One region of the Pimelobacter sp. 30-1 genome, then DNA from elsewhere that is predicted to be linked to it. Evidence: riboswitches for the same ligand, from Rfam matches in the RefSeq annotation. Region 1 holds a riboswitch; each other region holds the start of a gene.

Region 1 (5,743 bases):
CCCCGAGCCGGACCGTGCCGGAGGCCGGCCGGCGCAGCCCGGACATCACGTGCAGCAGCGTGGTCTTGCCCGAGCCGTTGGGGCCGAGCAGGCCGGTGATGGTGCCGGCCGGGCAGTCGAGCGTGATGTCGTGGACGATCGTGCGGCTGCGCACGCCCCAGGTGACGCCCTCGGCGTGGATCCTCATCGCGCCCTCGACTCGCGCCGCAGCAGGTAGGCGAACAGCGGCGCCCCGAGCACCGCGGTCACCACGCCGATCGGGATCTCCTGGCCGTCGACCAGCGAGCGGGCGACGGTGTCGGCCCAGATCATGAGCACCGCGCCGGCCAGTGCGCTCAGCGGCAGCAGCCGCCGGTGCAGCGGCCCGCACACCAGCCGGACGACGTGCGGCACGACGAGCCCGACGAACCCGATCGCCCCGGTGTAGGCGACCAGGCACGCGGTGAGCAGCGCGGTGCCGATCAGCAGCACCCAGCGGGTACGCCGGATCGAGACGCCGAGCGAGGCCGCCGAGGAGTCCCCGAACGCGAAGGCGTCGAGGTCGGCGGCGTACAGCAGGATCGCGACGAGGGCGACGAGCGCGACGGCGACGAGCACCCCGGCGCTGTGCCAGCGCACCCCGGCGAGCGAGCCCATGGTCCAGGCCAGCACCCGCCGGGCGGCGTCGTGGTCGCCGCTCATCATCACCGCGAACGAGGTGTACGCCGCGCAGAGCTGGCCCACCGCGACCCCGGCCAGCACGGTCCGGGCCGGCGGCAGGTCGCCGGTGCGGCCCGTGGCCAGGCCGAGCACCAGCGCCAGGGCGAGCAGGGCGCTGACGAACGCGGCCAGCCCGAGCGCGGCGCTGCCGGCCAGCCCGGCGACGCTGACGCCGAGCACGATCACCGTCACCGCCCCGACGGTCGCGCCGCCGGAGATGCCGAGCAGGTACGGATCCGCCAGGTCGTTGCGGGTCAGCGACTGCAGCACCGCGCCGGCCAGCGCCAGCCCGGCGCCGGTGGCCGCGGCGCCCACCACGCGGGGCATCCGGAGCTGCCAGACGATCCGGTCGTCGATGAGGGTCACGCCGTCGACCGGCAGGCCGATCCGGCGCAGCACCACGTCGACCACGTCGCCGGCGGGCACGTGCACCGAGCCGATCCCCACCGCCACCACGACGGTGGCGACGAGGGCGACGGTGAGCGCGGCGCCCGCGACGAGGCCCGTTCCCGACCGGGTGCGCGCCGGCCGGGACGGCCGGGCCGCCTGCAGCATCAGCCCAGCGGGGGCAGGTCGGCGAGCTGGGCGCCGACGGAGACGGCTCCGTCGGCCAGCCGCACGCCGGGCGTGGACTCCGAGAACGGGATCACGACGTACCGCTTCGCCTTGACCGCGCGCAGGTTCTTGAGCACCGGGTCCTTCTCGAGCATCGCGATCTTGTCGTCGGCCGTGGACCAGCTCGCGTCGGCCAGCACGATCACGTCGGGGTCGGTCTTGACGACCCGCTCCCAGCTCACGTCGGCCCAGCCGCCCTCGACGTCGCCGAAGACGTTGGTCGCGCCCACGGCGTCGAGGATCAGCTGCGGGCCGCCCTCGCCGGCACCGGCGAACGCGGTCTTGTCGCCGGAGTCGAACCAGAAGACGTCCAGGCCCTCGCCCGGCTTGTCCGCGGCGAGGGTGTCGAGCTGGCCCTGCTGCTCCTTCTCCAGCGCGTCGGCGCGCTCGGGGACGCCGAAGACGTCGGCGACGACCTCGATCTCGTCCCACACCGAGTCGAACGAGACATCGGCGCTGGGCTTGTTCTCGCCGCAGCCGAAGAGCGAGAGGAACGAGCCGATGCCGAGCTTGGTCAGCTCGTCCTGGGCGCCGGCGTTGTCGGCGTCGAAGGCGCTGGCGTACGACGCGTAGACGAAGTCCGGCTTCGCGGCGAGCAGGGTCTCGTTGTCGGGGTACTCCTTGGCGAGCACCTTCACCTCGTCGTACGCCGGCTGCCACTTCTGCGGCACCGCGTCGTCGAGGTACGCCGTGCCGGCCATCCGGTCGGACAGGTCGAGCGCGAGCATGACCTCGGTCGCGCCCTGGTTCATGGTCACCGCGCGCTCGGGCGGCGCGGTGATGGTCGAGGTGAAGCCGCAGCTGCTGGCCTCCACCGGGAAGCCGGCGGTGGTGGCAGGGCCCTTGTCCTCGGCCTCGGGAGCGCCGGCGCACCCGGCGAGGAGGAGCGGCACGGCGGCCAGGGCAGGCAGGAAGCGGGTACGACGGGACGACGTCACGGTCACTCTTTTCGGGTCCGAGGCTCTTGCGCGAAGCCTGTGGTGCGGGTGTGTCGCGGACCCTCGAGATCCACGGCCAGCAGGTCTTCGGACTCGGGATCGACCGGACGGAGCGCCTTCCCGGAGTCGGTCAGCCGAGTGTCTGCTGCCCGCCACCAGTGGCGTGTTGCCCCGCCCGTCACCCTCACCGCTGCGCGTCAGTCCCGGACTCTCACCGGGTTCCCTGACTCACGTTGCATCGTGAGCACGACTGGCGATGCGGACGCTAGCACGCGCCGCCCGGGCGCTCTTGGTGGGATATCTCACCTCCGGGGCACCCGACACGCCGACACCAGATCTAGGTCCCACGGATCTGAGCAACCCCTACATATGGTGGTTCTCGTAGCTGGTTCCTCGCCCCACCCAGGGGCGCGGAGGCAAGAGGGAACCCGGTGGAAGTCCGGGACTGCCCCGCAGCGGTGAGTGGGAACGACCGCCGTCACACAAGCACTGGGTCGCGACGTGCGACCTGGGAAGCGACGGCCAGTAGGACTCCTTTCGAGGAGACGCCCGCGAGTCCGAAGACCTGCCAGCGCACCGCACCCGCCGGGTGCGGTGGTCCGAGGCCTCGTGGGAAGGCCGACGGCTGAGCAGGCGCCTGCCGACGACGGGGCGCCTCCCCTGCTGTCGTCCCCTCGCGAGCCAGACTCCGAGGGGAGAAGCCAGTGACCGTCACCGAGTCACCCACCCGCACCACCATGACGGTGCGCAAGCGCAACGGCGAGACCGAGAGCGTCGACGTCACCAAGATCGTCCGCGCCGTCGACCGGGTCAGTGCCGACCTGCCCGACGTCGACCCGATGCGGGTCGCCACGCGCACCATCAGCGGCCTGTACGACGGCGCGACCACCGCCGAGCTCGACCGGCTCTCGATCCAGACCGCGGCCGAGCTGATCGGCGAGGAGCCGGCGTACTCGCGGCTGGCGGCCCGGCTGCTCGCCGGGTACGTCGACAAGGAAGTCCGCAACCAGGGCGTGGCCTCGTTCAGCCAGTCCGTCGCGCTGGGCCACGCCGAGGGCGTGATCGGCGACGAGACCGCCGCCTTCGTCAAGGACAACGCCCGCAAGCTCGACTTCGCGATCGACGAGGACGCCGACCGCCGCTTCGAGTACTTCGGCCTGCGCACGGTCTACGACCGCTACCTGCTGCGGCACCCGACGACCCGGCTGGTGCTGGAGACGCCGCAGTACTTCCTGCTGCGCGTGGCCTGCGGCCTGTCCCGCACCCCGCAGGAGGCGATCGGCTTCTACCGGCTGATGTCGAGCCTGGCCTACCTGCCGAGCAGCCCGACGCTCTTCAACTCCGGCACCCGGCACACCCAGATGTCGTCGTGCTACCTCGTCGACAGCCCGCGCGACGAGCTCGACTCGATCTACGCGCGCTACCTCCAGGTCGCCCAGCTCTCGAAGTTCGCCGGCGGGATCGGCATCGGCTTCTCCCGGGTCCGCTCGCGCGGCGCGCTGATCCGCGGCACCAACGGCCAGTCCAACGGGATCGTGCCGTTCCTGCGCACGCTGGACGCCTCGGTCGCCGCGGTCAACCAGGGCGGGCGCCGCAAGGGCGCGGCATGCGTCTACCTGGAGCCGTGGCACCCCGACGTCGAGGAGTTCCTCGAGCTGCGCGACAACACCGGCGAGGACGCCCGGCGGACCCACAACCTCAACCTGGCGCACTGGATCCCCGACGAGTTCATGCGCCGGGTCGAGGCCGACGAGACGTGGTCGCTCATCGACCCGAACGAGGCGCCGGAGCTGCCGGACCTGTGGGGCACCGCGTTCGACGAGGCCTACCGCCGGATCGAGGCCGAGGGCCGGTACGTGCGCCAGGTCAAGGCCCGCGACCTCTACGCCAAGATGATGCGCACCCTCGCCCAGACCGGCAACGGCTGGATGACCTTCAAGGACGCCGCCAACCGGTTCTGCAACCAGACCACCGACACCCCGGGGCCGCGGCAGCCGGTCGTGCACCTGTCGAACCTGTGCACCGAGATCATCGAGGTCTCCTCCGACGGCGAGACCGCCGTGTGCAACCTCGGCTCGGTCAACCTCGGCCAGCACCTCGCCGACGGCGACCTCGACTGGGACAAGCTCCGCGCGACCGTGCGCACCGCGGTGCCCTTCCTGGACCGGGTCATCGACATCAACTACTACCCGAGCCCCGAGGCGGCGGCGTCCAACCCGCGCTGGCGTCCGGTCGGCTTGGGCCTGATGGGGCTGCAGGACGTCTTCTTCGCGCTCGGCCTGCCCTTCGACTCCCCGGAGGCCCGCGCGCTGTCGACCCGGATCTCCGAGGAGATCTACCTGACCGCGCTCGAGGTCTCCTGCGAGCTCGCCGCCGTGCACGGCGCGCACCCGGCGTACGACGCCACCCGGGCCGCCCGTGGCGACCTGCACCCCGACCTGTGGGGCGCCACCGTCACCCAGCCCGAGCGCTGGGCCGCCCTCAAGGAGCGCGTCGCCGAGCACGGCCTGCGCAACTCGCTGCTCATCGCGATCGCGCCGACGGCGACGATCGCCTCGATCGCCGGCTGCTACGAGTGCATCGAGCCGCAGGTCTCCAACCTGTTCAAGCGCGAGACGCTGTCGGGGGAGTTCCTCCAGGTGAACTCCGCGCTCGTCCGCGAGCTCAAGGCGCGCGGCCTGTGGACCGCCGAGGTCCGCGAGGAGATCAAGCGCGCCGAGGGCTCGATCCAGGGGATCGCGGCGATCCCGGCCGACGTACGGCTGCTCTACCGCACCGCCTGGGAGCTCCCGCAGAAGGCGCTCGTCGAGATGGCCGCCGAGCGGCAGGGCTTCATCGACCAGTCGCAGTCGCTCAACCTCTTCATGGCCGCACCGACGATCGGCAAGCTGTCGTCGATGTACGCCTTCGCCTGGAAGAGCGGGCTGAAGACGACGTACTACCTGCGCTCGCGACCCGCCTCGCGCATCCAGCAGGCGACCGTCGCCGTGCTGCCCACCCCCACGACCGCCGACGAGGAAGCGATCGCCTGCTCCCTCGAGAACCCCGAGAGCTGCGAGGCCTGCCAGTGACCGCCACCGACCACACCGCCACCACCACCCGGATGCTGCTCGACCCGGGGATGAACCTCACCCTGCGGCCGATGCGCTACCCGCACTTCTACGAGCGCTACCGCGACGCCATCAAGAACACCTGGACCGTCGAGGAGGTCGACCTCCACTCCGACCTCAAGGACCTGAGCCGGCTCACCGACGCCGAGCGGCACCTGGTCTCGCGGTTGGTGGCCTTCTTCGCGACCGGCGACACGATCGTGGCGAACAACCTGGTGCTCAACCTCTACCAGCACATCAACTCCCCGGAGGGGCGGCTCTACCTGAGCCGGCAGCTCTTCGAGGAGGCCGTGCACGTGCAGTTCTACCTGACCCTGCTCGACACCTACGTGCCCGACGAGACCGAGCGGCACGAGGCGTTCGCGGCGGTCGACAACATCC
Region 2 (5,743 bases), on a different contig from region 1:
CGTCACCAGCAGCACGGCGCGGGCCTGGCGGACCGAGACGCCCAGGGTGCCGGCGGCGTCGGCACCGAACGCGAACGCGTCGAGCGAGCGCGCCATCACCAGGCAGACCAGGGTGCCCAGGGAGACCACGACGACGACCAGCGCGGCGTCCGACCAGCGGGCGCCGCCGAGCGAGCCGAGCAGCCAGACGAGGACGCCGCGGGTCTGCTCCGGGTCGGCGGAGGTGAGCACGATGAACGACGTCAGCGCCGAGAACAGCTGGGTGCCGGCCACGCCGGCCAGGATCAGCTTGTCCGGGCCGGACCCGGCCGCCCAGGCGAGCAGCGCGACGAGCGCGAACGAGACGAGGGCGCCGACGAAGGCGCCGCCGGTCAGGCCGACGGTGCCGGCGCCGATCCCCAGCACGGCGACCGCGACGGCTCCGGTCGAGGCGCCCGACGAGATGCCCAGCACGAAGGGATCGGCGAGCGGGTTGCGCAGCAGCGACTGCAGCACCGCGCCGCACACCGCCAGTCCCGCACCGCACGCGGCCGCGAGGATGCTGCGCGGCAGGCGCAGCTCCCACACGATCGCCGCGCGGAGCGGGGAGAGGTCCGCGGGCGGCCCGCCGAGGTGCTCGCGGACCACGGCGACGACGTCCGGGACCGACAGGTCGGCCGGCCCGATCGTGATCGCCGTCGCCAGCGACAGGAGCACCAGGGCGGTGCCGGCGACGAGGGTCCCGGTCAGCCGCGGCAGGGAGGTCAAGCCACCCCGTAGACGACGAAGTCGTCGAAGAGCTGCCACACCGTCCCGTGCTCGGCGAAGCCCGCCTGGGCCAGTGCGGCCAGGCGGAAGCCGACCTCGCTCGGCTCGGGCGCCGGCCGGTCGGCGAAGCGCCGGTCCCGCTCGGCGGTCAGCTCGGCGTAGCCCGGACGCGCGGCGAGCTCGGTCCACCAGGTGTCCCACGGCTCGGCGCCGGCGGCGAACGCCGCCTCCTGGGTACGACGGTCGTGCGCAGCGGCCCAGGTCCGCAGCCGGGGCTGCCGGTCGTCGTACCGGAAGTGGTCGCCGTCGAGGAAGACGCCACCGTCGGCGAGCAGCGAGCGTGCGCCGCGGTAGGCGTCGACCAGCTCGCCCGGCGCGAGCCAGTGCAGCGCCGTCGTCGAGACCACGCCGGCCACGGGGGCGTCGCCCGCGTGGGCCCGGACCCGGTCGGTCCAGCCGGCGGAGGTCAGGTCGTCGTCGACGAAGAGCACGCGGTCGCCACCGGGGTGCTCCGCGGCGGCCTCACGGGCCAGCGCGAGCAGCGACGGGTCGTGGTCGACGCCGACCACGCGGACCTCGGGGAACCGCTCCAGCACCCGGAAGGACAGCGAGCCCGGCCCGCAGGCGAGGTCCACGACGACCGCAGGCGCACCGCCCGACTGGAGGTCCAGGACGTCGAGCATCGCGCCGAACCGGCCCTCGCGGTCGGCGATGTAGGCGGCCTGCTGGTCGTCCCAGCGCTTCAGGAGATCGAGGTTGCTCACGACGCCAGCCCCAGCTTCCGCAGGCCCGCGGCCAGCTGCTCGATGCCGTCGACGTTGCGGATCGACGGGTCCATGGTGGTGCCGTCGAGGATGATGTAGCGCTTCTCCTTGACGGCGGTCAGCCGGCTCGCGACCGGGTCGGACTCGAGGAAGGCGATCTTGGCCCTCGCGCTGTCGCCGTCGCCCCCGCGGCCGAGGTCGGCCAGCACGAGCACGGTCGGGTCCTTGTCGAGGATGCTCTCCCAGCCGATCTCGGGCCAGTACTGGTCGGACTCCTCGAAGGCGTTGGTCGCGCCGACCGCGCGGGTCATCAGGCCCGGCGCCCCGCAGCACCCGGCGATGTACGGCGACTTGGTCGCGGCGTACCACCAGGCGAGGGTGACCTCGTCGGCCCCGTCCGCGGGCTTGGCCGCCGCGGCCCGGTCCTGGAGGTCGGCGACGAGCGCCGCGCCCTTGTCCTCGACGCCGAAGAGCCGCGCCACGTCGGTGATCTCGTCGTACTGGTCCTGGAGGGTGAGCGCCTTCTTGACCTCGGCCTCCTGGCCGGCGCACTCGCTCGGCGACTGGTACGTCGGCACGCCGAGCCCGGTGAACCGCTCGCGGTCGGCGATCCCCTCGTCGGTGAACGTGTAGTCGAAGGTCGTGTAGAGGAAGTCCGGGTCCCGGTCGAGCACCGACTCGAACGACGGGAACTCGGCGGCGAAGGGCTTCACCTTGGCGCGCTCCTCCTCGAGCTCGGGGAGCACGCTGTCGTCGCTGATCGCGTAGCCGGTCATCCGGTCGCCCAGGCCGAGCGCGAGCAGCAGCTCGAGCGCGGGCTGGTTGACCGCGACCGCGCGCTCGATCGGCCGGGTGACCTCGACGTCGACGCCGCAGTTGGCGAGCGCGACGGGGTAGCCGCCGGCGGTGCTCGGGTCGGAGCCCGCATCGGTGCGGGCATCGGCGTCCCCGCAGGCGGTCAGCGCGCCCAGCAGCAGGACGCCGCTGAGGAGCGCGGCAGGGCGAAGAGGGGTGGGACGGAACATGGGGTGCTCACCATCGTCATCCGCAGACCCGGGTCGCGGGGCCTGTCCATCGGGTTCGCGCGGATCAGGACGGCCCGCGGAAGCCAGCAGGTCTTCGGACTCGGGATCAAGCAGGCGGAACGCCTTCCCGGACCATGCTCGGTCCAGTGGCTGCACGAGGTGCTGCTCCGCCCGTCACCCTCACCGCTGCGCGTCAGCTCCGGATTCGCACCGGATTCCCTGGCCGTGGTGGCTTGACTGGCACCGGCAGCGTAGCAGCGCTCATCGGCCACCCCGGAGCGTCCCCTGAGCCGAGCGGCCCGTGGCACACTGACCGCGCCGCCCGCAGCTCGAGGAGTGCCGATGCCCCAGTGGTCCGGTGACGGCCGCCTGCGTCCCGGCCTGCTCGAGATCGAGGGCCCCCTGGGCAGCCTGCCGCGGCACGCGCACCACTCCGTCCAGGTGGCGATCGCCCACCAGGGCTCGTTCGTGATCGAGGACGGCGACGGCCGGGAGCGGCGTACGGACGCGGCGATCGTCCCGGCCGACCAGACGCACGCGTTCCACGCCGACGGGGCGTGGGGCGTGGTGGCGCACGTCGAGCCCGCGTCGGCGCTGGGCGCCGAGCTGGCCGGGCTGGTCGACGATCCGGGCGATGCGGGCGCGTGGCACCGTGCCGGGCAGCGTCTGACGAACGGGCACCGCGCGTGGGCGGACGGGCGCCTCCAGGTCCCGGGAGGGCTGGAACCGCAGTCGCGTCACCCGGGCGTGGCCGCCGCCCTCGCCGTGCTCCGCGACGACCTGGACCAGCGGCCGGTCCGGCTCCGGGACGTCGCCGCGGCCGTCCACCTGTCCGAGAGCCGGCTGTCCCACCTCTTCGCCGACGACCTCGGCATCACCTTCCGGGCGTACGTCCGCTGGCTCCGGCTGCTGCGGGCGACCGCGGCGGTCGCCGAGGGGCGCTCGCTCACCGAGGCGGCGCACCTGGCCGGCTTCACCGACAGCTCGCACCTGACGCGCACCTGCCACCGGACGTTCGGGGGTCCGCCGACCGCGTTCGGCGCGATCCGCTGGGAGATCGTGGCGAGCTAGCAGGTTCGTCCAATCGTGGACCCGCGCGGAGCGGCGAGGCTCGGGGCGACCCGAGAGGACCTGCTCGTGACCGACTTCCCTACCTTCGACTCCTTCACGCTCGACGACGACGGGCCCCGGCTCGCCACCGTCCGCTGGACGCCGAGCGGACCACCGCGCGCCAGCGTCGTCGTCCTGCACGGCCTCGGCGAGCACGCCGCCCGGTACGACGGCACCGCCCGCCTCCTCACCCACGCCGGGTTCGCGGTGCTCGCCCTCGACCACGAGGGCTTCGGGCGCTCCGAGGGGCGTCGCGGCGACGTCCGCTATCCCCCGACAGCACGGGCCGTCGACCACCTCGTCGCGCGCGAGCGGGAGCGGACCGGCGGCGCGCCCGTCGTGCTCTACGGCCACAGCCTGGGCGGGCTCTACGCCTTCCTCTACGCCGCGGACCGGCCGGCGGCGGACCTGGCCGCGGTGGTCGTGACCGGACCCGCGTTCGACTCGGAGCTGCGGAGGCAGCGGCTCAAGGTGGCGGTGGTCCGGACGCTCGGGCGTGCTCTTCCGGGCCTGACGGTGCGCAACGGGCTGCGGTTCGAGCGGATCAACCGGGATCCCGATGTCGTCGCCGAGCGGTACGCCGACCCCCTGGTCCACGGGCGGGCGACCGCGCGCTTCGCGATCGACGTCCTGGCGCAGATGGAGCGGGTGCCGACGGCGGCGGCGCGGGTCGCCGTACCGCTGCTCGTGGTGCACGGGGACGCCGACCTGATCAACCCGATCGCCGCCAGCCGCGAGGTGGCCGGCCTCGTGCCGTCCGCGACGCTGCGGACCTGGCCGGGCGGCTTCCACGGGCTGGAGGACGAGCGCGAGGGGCCCGACGTCCTCGCCGAGGTCGTCGCCTGGATCGACCAGACGCTCGCCGAGCGATGAGAAGCAGCGCCGGCAGGAGTCCAATTGCCCCATGAGACCACTGCGGTACGCGATCAACGTGACCCTCGACGGCTGCTGCCACCACGAGGCCGGGATCCCGCCCGACGAGGAGTCGATGCGCTTCTGGACCGACGAGATGGAGCGGGCCGACACGCTGCTGTTCGGCCGGGTGACCTACACGATGATGGAGGCCGCGTGGCGCCGGCCCGAGAGCGGCGTGTGGCCCGACTGGATGGGCGCGTCGGAGACCCCGTTCGCCGAGGCGATCGACCGGGCGCCGAAGCACGTCGTGTCGAGCACGCTGAGCAGCGTCGACTGGAACGCCGAGCTGGTCCGGGGCGACCTCGAGCAGGCCGTACGCCGGCTCAAGGACGAGCCCGGCGCCGGCGTGTTCGTGGGCGGCGTGACGCTCCCCCTGGCGCTGGCGGACCTGGGGCTGATCGACGAGTACGTCTTCGTCGTCCAGCCGGTCCTCGCGGGGCACGGGCCGACGCTGATGGCCGGCCTGCGCGAACGCGTCGAGCTCGGGCTCGTCGACCGGCACGGGTTCCGGTCGGGGGCGGTCGCCCTGCGCTACCGGGCACGCCCCCGATAGCGTCCGGGGGTGGCCAGCTCCCGTCGTTCCAGCACGCGCCGGCGTCGTGCGTCCCCGCGGAAGGGCGAGACGCGGCCCCTGCCGTTCGTCGGCCCGGGCGAGCGGCTGTGGGTGCTCGACGTCCCCTACGGGACGCAGGTCGACGGCGCCACCTGGCACTCCGCCGTCAAGACCCACCTGTACGTCGGCCGCGCACTCCCCGCGCACCTGGAGCCCTACGCGCCCGGCCCCTACACGCTGGGCCGCTTCATCGAGAACAACCTCAACCCCGACCACCGCACCCCTGACCCCGAGCCGACCGAGGCGCTGGAGCCGCGGCGGATCCAGTTCGAGGCCGCCGACGCGATCGCGGCGCGCGCCGAGGCAGGTGGGCGGCTGTTCCTGCTGGCCGACGAGCCCGGCGTGGGCAAGACGATCTCGGCCGTCCTCGGGGCGGTGGCGGTCGGCGACCTGCGCGGCGCGCGGCGGGTGCTCGTCGTGGCCGACCGGCCCGCCGCGATCACGATCGGCCACTGGTGCCGCACGATCACGGCGCTCGGTGGCGACGGTCTCGAGTGGGTCGTGATCACCTGGGACCGCCTGGAGAAGGTCAAGGACCACACCTGGGACGTGATCATCGCGGACGAGGC
Region 3 (5,743 bases), on a different contig from region 1:
CGCCAGGTGCCGCTCGCCGCCGAGCAGCACCTCGGCACTGCCCACGAGGGCGCGGGCCTCGGGGTTCAGGTGACCGTCGGCGCCGATGCCGACGACGGTGATCGTGGGCGTCAGTCCACCCATCGCGGCGTCCAGACCGTGCCGTTCGGCTCCACGCGCGTGCTGGAGGCGCCGATGATGAGCAGGCACTTCATGTCGATGCTGTCGGTGTCGAGCGCCCCGAGCGTGGTCACGGTCAGCGACTCCTCGGCCCGGCCGACGTCCCGGCCGACGACGACCACGGTGTCGGAGGAGCGGTGCTCCAGCAGGATCTTCTGGGTCTCGACGACCTGCTCGCGCCGCGAGCGCGAGGCCGGGTTGTAGATGCCGAGCACCAGGTCGGCCTCGGCGATCGCGCGCAGCCGGCGCTCGACGACGGGCCACGGCTTGAGCCGGTCGGACAGGCTCACCACCGCGAAGTCCGCGCCGATCGGTGCACCGGCCCGCGCGGCGACGGCCTGGACCGCGCTCACGCCCGGCAGCACCCGCACCGGGACGCCCGCGTGCTCGGGGTGCTCGGGATCGGCGGCGGCCTCGAAGACGGCGGCCGCCATGCCGAAGACGCCCGCGTCGCCGCCGGACACGACCGCGACACGCTCCCCGCGCAGGGCCAGGTCGAGCGCGAACCGGGCCCGGTCCACCTCGACGGTGTTGCCCGAGGCGTGGCGCTGGAGTCCCTCGCGCTGCGGCACCCGGTGGACGTACGGCGCGTAGCCGACCACGTGGTCGACCTCGGCCAGCGCGGCGCTCGCCTCGGGGGTCAGCCACCCGTCCGGGCCGGGGCCGAGCCCGACCACCAGCAGTTCCGCGCTCTGCGGTTTGGTCCCAAACCGCATGTTTTCGGGGTCAGAACCTGCGGTTTGGGACCAAACCGCATGCTCGCGCATCCGCTCAGCGGATGCGGGGCCCGCCGAGTCGCCGGGCACGACGATCAGCGAGAAGTACGGCACCGCGTCGGCGTCGACGTCGGCGACCGGCAGCCAGCGCTCCTCGGGCTGCGAGGCGCGCTCGACGTAGAGCGCGCCCTCCAGGCGGCCGGCCTGGGCGAGGGCCGATCGGACGGCAGGGAAGGTCCGCCCGAGCTTCATGATCACCGCGCCGTCGGTGTCCGCGAGGCGGCGGGCCAGCTCGGCCTCGGGGAGGGTGCCGGGCAGCACGGTGAGGACGTCGTTCTGGCGCACCAGCGGCGCCGGGACGGTCGCGGTCGCGGCGGCGAACGCCGGGACGCCCGGCACCACCTCGACGTCGAAGCGGTCGCGGAAGCGGTCGACCAGGTACATCGACGAGCCGTAGAACAGCGGGTCGCCCTCGGCCAGCAGGACGACGTCGCGGCCCGCGTCGAGGTGCGCGGCCAGCCGGGCCTCGCACTCGTCGTAGAAGTCGGCGAGCGCGCCGACGTACCCGCCGGGGTGGTCGGTCGCGCCGGTGGTGACCGGGTAGCGCAGCTCCTCCTCGACCGCCGTGGCGGGGATGAGCTCGGCCGCGATCCGGCGGGCGTGGGACTCCTTGCGGACGCCCGCGTGGAACGCGATGACGGGCGCGGCGCCGATCAGCCGCTCGGCCTTGCGGGTGATGAGCTCGGGGTCGCCGGGGCCGATCCCGACGACGAGGAAGCGGCCGGGCACGGTGCTCACTCCTCCTCCTGGGCCAGCGCGTTGACCGCCGACGAGGCCATCGCCGAGCCGCCGCGGCGCCCGCGCACGGTGACGAAGGGGATGTCGATGCCGTGCTCGCCGGCGAAGGCCGCGAGCGCGTCCTTGGACTCCGCGGCGCCGATGAAGCCGACCGGGCAGCCGACGATCGCGGCCGGACGCGGTCCGCCGTCGAGGATCATCTCCAGCAGGTGGAAGAGCGCGGTGGGGGCGTTGCCGATCGCGACGACCGCGCCGTCGAGCAGGGGCTCCCACAGCGACACGGCGGCCGCGGTGCGGGTCGTGGACCAGCGCCGGGCCAGCTCGGGCACCCGCTCGTCGGTGAGGAAGCAGTGCACCGGGTTGTCGGCCGGCAGGCGGCCGGCGGTGATGCCCATGGCGACCATCCGCGCGTCGCACAGGATCGGTGCGCCGGCGGACAGGGCGCCGCGCGCCGCGGCGACCAGGCCCGGGTGGATGACGAGGTCGTCGACCAGGTCGGTCTGGCCGCTGCCGTGGATCATCCGCACGGCGACCTTCTCGGCCTCGGCGGGCACCCGGTCGAGCGCGGACTCGCGGCGGATGGTCGCGAAGGAGTCGACGTAGATCGCCGGACCGTCGGCGATGTAGTCGTACCGACGAGGCGGAGCGGTCAGGTCGGTCATGAGTTCTCCTCGGGGATCAGCACGCCGTGCCACGGGGTGACGACGACGGTGCCGGCGGTCCAGCCGGCGATGGTCGAGAGGGTCAGCCCGTCGTCGCCGACGGCGACGTGCTCGCCGCCGGGGACCGGGCCGAAGCGGAGAGGGCCGGTCGCGACGTCGGCGCCCGCCGCCACCCCCGCCGGTACGACGAGCGGCCCGGCCAGCTCGTCGACGTGCCAGGCCGCGTCGGGTCCGGTGCCGCGCGCGGCCAGGAAGCGGTGCGCGAGCGCGGCGAGGGCCGCGGGGGCGTCGGCCAGGGCGACCACGTCGCCGTACGCCTCGCCGATGCGGAGCTGGGCCCGCTCGGCGTCGAGCGCGACCAGGCCGAGGTCCTTGTGCCGGTCGGCGAGGTCGCCGCGGCCGTCGTCCAGGGTGAGCAGGAAGCGTCCGGGCAGGGCGGCCAGCGCGGGGTCGCCGAGCAGGAGCGCGTCGAGCGCGGCGAGCACCGGGCGCAGGTCGGCGCGGCCCCCGGTGAGCCCGGTCTGGGGGGAGACCAGGACGTTGCGGACCCGGTCGTGCGCGCGCGAGGGCAGCAGGCCGGTCGCCTCCAGCGCGGCGAGCGCCGGCTCGGCCAGCGTGCCGTCGGCGCCGAGGGGCATGGCGCGCACCTGCAGGTTGGCCCGGCCGGTGAGCCGGACCCGCCCGTCGCCGTACTGGTCGGCGACGGCGGCGAGCGCGCGCAGCGCGCTGAGCCGGACCTGACCGCCGGGCACCCGGATCCGGACCAGGCCGCCGTCGTCGGCCGGCCACGGGTGCACGATGCCGGGGCACCGGTCCGGACGGCTGCGCGCCATGGGTGGAGTCCTTCGAGGCCGGGGCTCCTCGCGATCGCCCCCATCGACCTCACGGCGGTTGTGCCGCAAGGGCCAGCAGGTCTTCGGACTCGGGATCACCCGGCCCGGAGCGTCTTCCCAGATCCCCGAGGAGATCCAGTGACGTCGTGCTCCGTCCGTCACCCACACCGCTGCGCGTCAGTCCCGGACTCTCACCGGGTTCCCGTCGACTGGCAGCGGTCACTCTAGCAATCCGGTTCTGTCGCCCGTCCTCGGTAGCCTGACCGGCATGCCTTCCCTCGAGGACGTCGTCGCCCTGGTCCACGGCTGGTACCCACCCGCCACGGCCGACAGCTGGGACGCCGTCGGGCTCGTCACCGGCGACCCTGCCCAGCCGGTCAAGAAGATCCTGCTGGCGGTCGACCCGGCGCCCGCCGTCGCCGCCGAGGCCGCGGAGTGGAAGGCCGACCTCGTGATCGTGCACCACCCGCTGTTCCTCAAGGGCGTGCACGGCGTCGCCGCCACCACGCCCAAGGGGCGCACCCTGCACACCCTGGTCAAGGCCGACTGCGCGCTGCTGACCGCCCACACCAACGCCGACCAGGCGCTCGGCGGGGTCTCCGAGGCGCTCGCCGTGGCGCTGGGGCTGACCGACCTGCGCCCGATCCTCCCCGCGCGCGAGCAGCCGCTCGACAAGCTCACCGTCTTCGTCCCCGCCGACGCCGCGGCGCCGGTCCGGGCCGCGATCGCCGAGGCCGGCGCGGGGCGCATCGGCGACTACGACTTCGCCTCCTTCACCAGCGCTCCCGGCGAGGGCCGCTTCCGCCCGCTCGACGGCGCCAACCCGATGATCGGCACCGTCGGCGAGCTCGAGACCGTCGCCGAGGTCCGCATCGAGGTGGTCCTGGCCCGCGACCTGCGCCCGGCCGTGGTCCGCGCGATGCTCGCCGCACACCCCTACGAGGAGCCGGCGTACGACGTCGTCGAGCTCGCCGACCCGGCCCTGGCCGAGACCGGCACCGGTCGCGTCGGCGTGGTGCCGCCGACCACGCTGGGCGAGTTCGCCGAGGTGGTCAAGAAGGCGCTGCCCGAGACCCACGGCGGCGTCCGCGTCGCCGGCGACCCGGACCGCCCGGTCAAGCGGGTCGCGGTGTGCGGGGGCGCGGGCGACTTCCTGCTCGACCGCGTGGCGGGCCTCGGTGTCGACGTCTACGTCACCAGCGACCTGCGCCACCACCCGGCCGCCGAGTTCGTCGAGAAGGGCGGCCCGGCGCTGGTCGACGTGGCCCACTGGGCCGCGGAGTGGACCTGGCTCCCGGTGCTCGCCGAACGCCTCCGCGAGGCCCTCGGTGACGCTGTGGAGACCCGGGTGAGCGCGGCCGTCACGGATCCCTGGACAATGCACCTGTGAACGCCGATCCCGCAGCCCAGCTCCGCCTGCTCGACCTGCAGGCGCTCGACTCCCAGGTCGACCAGCTGCGCCACCAGCGCAGCAACCCCGTGGAGGCCGCGGAGATCAAGGACCTCCTCGGCAAGCGCGCCGACGTCGACGGGCGGCTGCGCGACCAGCGGATCGTCGTCGACGACCTCGCCTCGGCGCAGGCCAAGGCCGACGCGGACGTCGAGCAGGTCAAGGCGCGGCGCACGCGTGACCGCGACCGGATGGACTCCGGCGCCATCACCAACCCCAAGGACCTCGAGCGCATGCAGCACGAGCTCGCGTCCCTGGAGCGGCGGATCTCCACGCTCGAGGACGAGGAGCTCGAGGTCATGGAGCAGCTCGAGGAGGCCCAGTCCGGGCTCGCCGAGCTGACCTCCGCGATCGAGGACCTCGACAGCCGCCTCGGCGTGCTCACCACCTCCCGCGACGAGAAGGGCGCGACGATCGACGCCGAGAGCGCCTCCGTCGCCGCCGGCCGGGCCGCGATCGTGGCCGAGATCCCGGCCGACCTCGTCGCCCTCTACGAGAAGCTCCGCGCCAGCAAGGGCGGCGTCGGCGTCGGCGCGCTCCAGGCCCGCCAGTGCGGCGGCTGCCAGCTCACCCTCGACGCCGGCGAGATCGCCGAGATCCGGGCGACCCCGGCCGACGTCGTGCTGCGCCACGAGGAGTGCCAGCGGATCCTGGTCCGCACCCCCGAGAGCGGCATCTAGTGCCGAGCCCCGCCGCGGTCGTCGTCGAGGCCGACGGCGGGTCGCGCGGCAACCCCGGTCCCGCCGCCTACGGCGCGGTGCTCCGCGACGCCGCCACCGGAGCGGTCATCGCCGAGGACGCCCGCACGCTCGGCGTCGCGACCAACAACGTCGCCGAGTACTCCGGCCTCGTCGCCGGGCTGCACCTCGCCGTGGACCACGCGCCGGGTGCGCGCGTCGAGGTGCGGATGGACTCCAAGCTCGTCGTCGAGCAGATGTCCGGGCGCTGGAAGATCAAGCACGCCGACATGCGCGCGCTCGCGGCCGAGGCGGCGGCGATCGCGCCCGCCGGGACGACGTACACCTGGGTGCCGCGGGCCGACAACGCCCACGCCGACCGGCTCGCCAACGAGGCGCTCGACGGCGTCCGCGAGGGCGTCACCGTGGCCGGCGGCGCCAGCGTCCC

Evidence for each region. A riboswitch is a leader RNA that binds a small molecule or an ion and turns the genes downstream of it on or off. The one in region 1 is predicted to bind cobalamin.
Region 2: another riboswitch for cobalamin. It lies ahead of CCO04_RS05115 (ABC transporter substrate-binding protein); the one in region 1 lies ahead of CCO04_RS10690 (ABC transporter substrate-binding protein).
Region 3: another riboswitch for cobalamin. It lies ahead of CCO04_RS25615 (nitrite reductase); the one in region 1 lies ahead of CCO04_RS10690 (ABC transporter substrate-binding protein).

Annotation. Positions count from the first base shown of each region.
Region 1 is NZ_NHTS01000004.1:188,420-194,162, reverse strand. Features, by position in the region: gene CCO04_RS10700 (ABC transporter ATP-binding protein) at 1-187, opposite strand, end outside; gene CCO04_RS10695 (iron chelate uptake ABC transporter family permease subunit) at 184-1,254, opposite strand; gene CCO04_RS10690 (ABC transporter substrate-binding protein) at 1,254-2,258, opposite strand; cobalamin riboswitch at 2,313-2,522, opposite strand; cobalamin riboswitch at 2,622-2,840, shown strand; gene CCO04_RS10685 (ribonucleoside-diphosphate reductase subunit alpha) at 2,957-5,323, shown strand; gene CCO04_RS10680 (ribonucleotide-diphosphate reductase subunit beta) at 5,320-5,743, shown strand, end outside.
Region 2 is NZ_NHTS01000002.1:137,061-142,803, reverse strand. Features, by position in the region: gene CCO04_RS05125 (iron ABC transporter permease) at 1-747, opposite strand, end outside; gene CCO04_RS05120 (methyltransferase domain-containing protein) at 744-1,511, opposite strand; gene CCO04_RS05115 (ABC transporter substrate-binding protein) at 1,508-2,536, opposite strand; cobalamin riboswitch at 2,604-2,799, opposite strand; gene CCO04_RS05110 (helix-turn-helix transcriptional regulator) at 2,879-3,607, shown strand; gene CCO04_RS05105 (alpha/beta hydrolase) at 3,674-4,519, shown strand; gene CCO04_RS05100 (dihydrofolate reductase family protein) at 4,551-5,114, shown strand; gene CCO04_RS05095 (helicase) at 5,124-5,743, shown strand, end outside.
Region 3 is NZ_NHTS01000013.1:84,983-90,725, reverse strand. Features, by position in the region: gene cbiE (precorrin-6y C5,15-methyltransferase (decarboxylating) subunit CbiE) at 1-123, opposite strand, end outside; gene cobJ (precorrin-3B C(17)-methyltransferase) at 111-1,664, opposite strand; gene CCO04_RS25620 (precorrin-8X methylmutase) at 1,670-2,335, opposite strand; gene CCO04_RS25615 (nitrite reductase) at 2,332-3,168, opposite strand; cobalamin riboswitch at 3,225-3,397, opposite strand; gene CCO04_RS25610 (Nif3-like dinuclear metal center hexameric protein) at 3,437-4,558, shown strand; gene CCO04_RS25605 (zinc ribbon domain-containing protein) at 4,555-5,298, shown strand; gene CCO04_RS25600 (bifunctional RNase H/acid phosphatase) at 5,298-5,743, shown strand, end outside.